One region of the Pectobacterium wasabiae CFBP 3304 genome, then DNA from elsewhere that is predicted to be linked to it. Evidence: predicted binding sites of a transcription regulator. Region 1 holds the regulator's gene; each other region holds the start of a gene.

Region 1 (2,207 bases):
TGTTCTTTTGCATAAGGTGTACCCATGATGTCTCCTAAATTTTTCACGTGTGAAAGTATGGAAAAACATACCTGGACAGCACTTACCGCAGCCGATGTATCGGCTGTCACCAGAGAAAAATGAAGAAGAAATTTGCGCGTAAACGGGGTGCCCATTGGCAAAAAATGCGTACCTGTTTACCGAAGTGCGGCCATCACTATTTTGGGTTTTATCAGTGAAACTGAAACGCAAAGTTCAGTTTAGAGTCGCTTCAGCCAATATACAAGAGAATTGGCTGAAGCAGAGAGGGAAAGCGGATAGGTATAAGAAAATCGTGTGTGTTGAATTGTCGAGGTTAGCGGCGATAATCGCGGAACGGGCCGTCGGCAACCGAGCGGCGCTCAATCAGCGTCGGATGCACTTCAATGACGTGTGCATCTTCGCGCTTGCTGGTAATACGATCCAGCAACATAGAGAAGGCGGATTGGCCCAGACGCTCTTTCGGCTGATGGATGGTGGTTAGTGCCGGTGTAAAGAACCGTGCGTGACGCACATTGTCATAACCGATCACCGAAATATCCTGTGGTACACGTAACCCCAATTCGTCTGCCGCACAAATGGCACCCATCGCCATGATGTCGCCACCACAGAATACGGCGGTGGGCCGCTGTTTTTGCGCGAGAATCTGATGCATGGCTTTATAACCGGATTCCGGTTCAAAATCGCCTCGCACGACCCATTCATCGCGCACGGCGATGTCGGCTTCCTTCAACGCTTTTAAAAAGCCAAGGTAGCGTCCGTTGCCCGTGTTGCGCTCTTGTATTCCTGGGATGGCACCGATATCCCGATGGCCGCGTTCAATCAGATAGCGACCCGCCATATAGCCGCCTTCAAAGGCGTTATCGATGATGGTATCGGTGAAATCGCTGTGCATTTGTCCCCAGTCCATGACGACCATGGGAATGCTGCGATAATCTTCCAACATGCCCAAGAGTTCTGGCGGGTATTCGGCACACATGACCAGCAGGCCGTCGACGCGTTTTTGCGCCAGCATCGAGAGATAAGCGCGCTGTTTGCCGATGTCGTTATGAGAATTACACAGCACCAGCGTGTAGCCTTTGGCATAACAACTGTTTTCGACTGCTTCAATGATCTCAGCGAAATAGGGTGCTTCGCTGGATGTGGCCAGCAAGCCGATAGATTTAGTGTGATTAACTTTGAGGCTGCGGGCGACGGCGCTGGGCGAGTAGTGCAATTCCTTGATTGCTGCCCTGACGGCTGCCTTAGTCTCTTCGGCGACGAAACGTGTTTTATTAATCACGTGCGATACGGTTGTGGTGGAAACGCCAGCACGTTTTGCCACATCTTTAATCGTTGCCATCTAAAAATGACTCCTGAACTTACCTGTTACAGACGTAAGTATATTGTTAATCGTTTGCCTACGTTTAAAGTTCTTCTTCTAAGCTAAAAAACAGGATTTCAGAAGGAGAGTGCCGAATGTTATACCGAAGGGATCTGGCTTGACGTTTTTCGACTGATACGCAGCGCTTTCATAAACAGCGGATTGTGTCCGATTTATCATGAAAGTGAAAGGGCTAATTTATACTATTAGTGATGCATTCGTCGGAGATTTTTCGCTAGAATTATGAAAGAATCGTAATAACCCTATTATTTGTGGCTTTAACTGCCCTGTGGGTTCTGCTGCAAATGGTGGTGTCTTTTTTTCAGAGGAAGTTTCAGATGAAACTTGTTCGCTAATAAGGAGTGGTTTATGGATACAAATCTGAAGATGTCTCTGCTGACAACCGTTGGCTCGTTGGCCGTGATCATCGCATTTAGCTTTGTTGCGGTGCTGAACTAACCGCTCGGTGCTTCCGCATTAGTTAAGCACGCAGACACGTTTGTGGTGCATAAAACGTGTCTGCATCACTGCTGTTCGACGTAGGTTGCCCCTATCTCTTAACGAATAGTCTGTGGTGTCACCACGCGCCGCGCTCCAACATAGTGCTCCTGCCAATAGTCCTCACTCAGTTTGCTGATACGAATATCTGAGCCTGTACGCGGCGACTGGATAAATTTGCCTTCTCCCAAATAAACCCCGACATGATCGGCTGCCCCACGATTGTTGATGCGGAAGAAGACCAGGTCGCCACTTTCCAGTTCACTCTTTTTAATCGGAGCGGCATCGCGCAGATGGTACATTTCGTTCGCGGTACGTGGGATTTGGA
Region 2 (2,207 bases), 890 kb from region 1:
TCGGAGATCGCAGTAATCTGTGGTACACCCACGCCAGTAACGATACGGGTGGTACAGATAGAACCAGGGCCGATACCGACTTTCACTGCGCTAACACCAGCTTCAACCAGCGCTTTCGCACCGGAGCCCGTTGCAACGTTACCGCCGATGATTTCGAGGTTTGGGTATTTAGCACGTGTTTCACGAATACGCTGCAATACACCTTCGGAATGGCCGTGTGAGGAGTCGATCAGCAGTACGTCAACGCCCGCGGCAACCAGTGCATCAACACGCTCTTCGTTACCAGCACCAGCGCCAACAGCCGCGCCTACACGCAAACGACCGTGTTCATCTTTACAGGCGTTCGGTTTACGTTCTGCTTTCTGGAAATCTTTTACCGTGATCATACCGATCAGGTGGAATTGGTCGTCAATCACCAGCGCTTTTTCAACGCGTTTTTCGTGCATCTTTTGCAGCACGACATCACGCGCTTCGCCTTCTTTAACGGTGACCAGACGCTCTTTCGGCGTCATGAACGCGCTAACCGGTTTTTCCAGATCGGTAACAAAACGCACGTCACGACCAGTAATGATACCGACCAGTTCGTTGTCTTTTGCTACGACAGGGTAACCTGCAAAGCCGTTACGCTCGGTCAGTTCTTTCATTTCACGCAGCGTCGTTTCTGGCGTGACGGTTTGTGGATCGACCACAACGCCGCTTTCATGTTTTTTCACGCGGCTAACTTCTTCAGCCTGACGCTCAATCGACATATTTTTGTGAATAAAGCCCAGACCGCCTTCCTGCGCCAGCGCAATGGCTAGACCGGATTCGGTAACGGTATCCATCGCTGCGGACAGCATAGGGATATTCAGGCGAATGTTTTTCGTCAACTGCGTGGACAGATCGGCAGTGTTAGGCAGAACGGTAGAATGAGCAGGAACCAGGAGGACGTCGTCAAACGTCAGTGCTTCTTTAGCGATACGTAGCATGGGCAATATCTCACCAAGGTGGATGTAAGAATAGATAAAATATTGCCGTGGCATTATACAGAGCGTAATCGGTTGCCTCCAGCATTATTTTACTAAAATGCTTGATTACCTGTTTCAGGTAGGTAGTATCGATCAATTAAGTGACTGTTTTAAAATTTGATCTGGCTCACAATGTCTCAATTTCCCTCCTCTGCAATTTTTACCGTTAGCCGCCTTAATCAGACGGTCAGACAACTGTTGGAAATGGAAATGGGCCAGATTTGGCTCTCCGGCGAAATCTCCAACCTTTCTCAGCCCTCATCCGGCCATTGGTATTTCACGCTGAAAGACGAGCGTGCACAGGTGCGCTGCGCGATGTTCCGCACCAGCAACCGTAAAGTGACGTTCCGACCGCAAAACGGTCAGCAGGTGCTTATTCGTGCGAGCATTACGCTGTATGAACCCCGTGGCGACTATCAGCTACTGGCGGAAAGCATGCAGCCTGCTGGCGACGGCCTGTTACAGCAACAGTTTGAACAGCTTAAGCAGCGTCTCGCCGCCGAAGGGCTGTTCGACCAACAGTTTAAGCAAGTGCTCCCTTCTCCCGCCAAACAGGTCGGTGTGATTACGTCAACCAGCGGTGCTGCCCTGCACGATATTTTGCAGGTGTTACAGCGCCGCGATCCGTCACTGCCGGTTATCGTGTATCCCACGTCGGTGCAAGGTGCGGAAGCGCCGCTACAGATTGTCCGCGCCATCGAACTGGCTAACCTGAGAGATGAGTGTGACGTATTAATTGTTGGGCGCGGCGGCGGTTCGCTGGAAGATCTCTGGAGCTTTAACGACGAACGCGTAGCTCGCGCCATCTTCGCCAGTCGCATTCCGATCGTCAGCGCCGTCGGCCATGAAACCGATGTCACCATTGCCGATTTCGTCGGTGACCTGCGCGCACCTACGCCGTCCGCCGCTGCCGAGTTAGTAAGTCGTAACCAACTTGAGCTGTTGCGCCAAGTCCAGTCCCAGCGTCAACGTCTGGAAATGGCGATGGACTACTACCTTGCCCAGCGCAATCGAGAGTTTACCCGCCTGCACCATCGCTTACAGCAGCAGCATCCGCAACTGCGGCTGGCACGTCAGCAGGCTCAGTTGGTCAAATTGCGCCAGCGGCTGGATGACGCTATACAGCAGCAGCTTCGGCAGACTTCGCGCCGAAGTGAACGCTTACAACAGCGCCTGATGCAACAGCAGCCGCAGACCCGA
Region 3 (2,207 bases), 810 kb from region 1:
AATCAAAGGCGTGGCAACTGGCCGCAGCGGCATGCACCAGGACGTACCGAAAGAAGACGTGGTGATTACCCACGTAACGGTCAGCGAATAATCCGACCTGCATGGCAACGCTGTTCATTGCCGATCTGCATTTGAGTCTTCATGAACCGGCGATTACCGCCGGTTTTCTGCGTTTTTTACGTCATGATGCGATTCATGCTGATGCGCTGTACATCCTTGGCGATCTGTTCGATGCCTGGATTGGTGACGACGATCCGCAGCCGCTGCACGCAACCATCGCCGCTGAACTGTATGCATTACATCAGCGTGGCGTCCCTTGCTATTTCGTACACGGTAATCGTGATTTTCTGATCGGCAAGCGTTTCGCCAAACAGAGCGGAATGACGCTGCTGCCGACGGAAACGGTGCTTAATCTCTACGGTCAAAAGATTCTCATCCTGCATGGCGATACGCTGTGTACTGACGATTTGGCCTATCAAAAATTTCGCCGCCGCGTACACAACCCACTGATTCAGCGACTGTTCCTGCTATTACCTTTATCGCTTCGCCTGAAGATTGCTGCCAAAATGCGCGCCAGCAGCCAGCAGGCCAATCAGAAAAAATCGCAGCAGATTATGGATGTCAATCACGATGCTGTGCTTGAACGTTTACGGCATCATCAGGTGACAGCGATGATCCACGGCCACACTCATCGGCCGGCGATTCATCAGGTCTCTCTCGGAGAATCTCATGGCCGTCGTGCCGTTCTCGGTGCCTGGCATGAAGAAGGGTCGATGATTACGGTTACACCGCAAAATATCGAACTGATTTCCTTCCCATTTTAATGCGTTTCCTACCATTGACTTAACAATTGCTCACTTAATCTTACGTGTATTTCCGCATACGCAACCGTTTTCCTCACCATAATGGCGTGATATGCTCTACGCCCTCAACGCCAGACCCTCTCTGTCTGGCCGACGCAATATCGTCACGAACACGTACAATTACAGGAGCGTCACAGGCATGTCATCCAACGTTGCCCCGGCTAAAATTGCCATCGTCATGGGTTCAAAGAGTGACTGGGCCACTATGCAGTTTGCTGCGGAAATCCTCACCACGCTGAACATTCCTTTTCATACCGAAGTCGTTTCCGCACACCGGACGCCAGATAAACTATTCAGCTTCGCTGAGCAGGCGGCACAACATGGTTTTGATGTGATTATCGCGGGTGCAGGCGGCGCAGCACATCTGCCGGGTATGCTGGCAGCGAAAACGCTGGTTCCTGTGCTCGGCGTGCCGGTACAAAGCTCAACGCTGAGCGGTGTAGACAGCCTGTATTCCATCGTTCAAATGCCGCGCGGTATCCCGGTCGGCACGTTGGCAATTGGCAAGGCGGGCGCAGCGAATGCCGCTCTGCTGGCCGCACAAATTCTCGCCCTGCATGATAAAGGCATCGCCACCCGACTGGCGGACTGGCGTCAAGCGCAAACTGATGATGTACTCTCTCATCCCGATCCGCGGGAGGAGGCATGAAGCCGGTCTGCGTATTAGGCAATGGTCAGTTAGGCAGAATGCTCCGACAGGCTGGCGAACCGTTAGGTATTGCGGTTTACCCCGTAGGGCTGGATGCAGAACCAGAATCGGTTCCGTTTCATAATAGTGTGATTACCGCCGAGATCGAACGTTGGCCAGAAACCGCCCTCACTCGCGAATTGGCTGAACACACGGCGTTTGCGAATCGCGACATTTTCCCACGTCTGGCCGATCGCCTGACGCAAAAGCAGTTGCTAGACTCGCTGAATCTGGCAACCGCGCCCTGGCAATTGCTGGCCAGCGCCGATGAATGGCCACACGTTTTCACCTCATTAGGTGAACTCGCGATCGTTAAACGCCGCGTCGGCGGTTACGATGGCCGTGGGCAATGGCGCTTGCGTGACGGAGAACAGCAGACGCTGCCCGCTGATTGTTACGGCGAGTGCATCGTTGAGCAAGGGATTAATTTTTCTGGCGAAGTCTCGCTGGTGGCCGCCCGCAATACGCACGGCAAATGTGTATTCTACCCGTTAACCCATAACCTGCATCAGGATGGTATTCTGCGTACCAGCGTAGCTTTCCCTCAACCTGATCTGCAATTGCAACAGCAGGCTGAGCAGATGCTGTCTGCGATTATGAATGCGCTAGGCTATGTGGGCGTGATGGCGATGGAGTGCTTTATTGTCGGCGATCGC

Evidence for each region. Region 1 encodes PurR, which represses purine synthesis genes. Its sites were predicted from a motif close to CANGCAAACGTTTGCNTG; they were not measured.
Region 2: guaB (IMP dehydrogenase) is a predicted target of PurR. The motif match lies at 1,030-1,047, and genes of this name have one in related genera.
Region 3: purE (5-(carboxyamino)imidazole ribonucleotide mutase) is a predicted target of PurR. The motif match lies at 882-899, and genes of this name have one in related genera.

What each region holds. Positions count from the first base shown of each region.
Region 1 is NZ_CP015750.1:4,562,804-4,565,010, reverse strand. It holds gene cfa (cyclopropane fatty acyl phospholipid synthase) at 1-26, opposite strand, end outside; gene purR (HTH-type transcriptional repressor PurR) at 335-1,360, opposite strand; gene cydH (cytochrome bd-I oxidase subunit CydH) at 1,751-1,840, shown strand; gene A7983_RS20730 (C40 family peptidase) at 1,939-2,207, opposite strand, start outside.
Region 2 is NZ_CP015750.1:408,170-410,376, forward strand. It holds gene guaB (IMP dehydrogenase) at 1-968, opposite strand, end outside; gene xseA (exodeoxyribonuclease VII large subunit) at 1,140-2,207, shown strand, end outside.
Region 3 is NZ_CP015750.1:333,799-336,005, forward strand. It holds gene ppiB (peptidylprolyl isomerase B) at 1-91, shown strand, start outside; gene lpxH (UDP-2,3-diacylglucosamine diphosphatase) at 102-824, shown strand; gene purE (5-(carboxyamino)imidazole ribonucleotide mutase) at 1,003-1,512, shown strand; gene purK (5-(carboxyamino)imidazole ribonucleotide synthase) at 1,509-2,207, shown strand, end outside.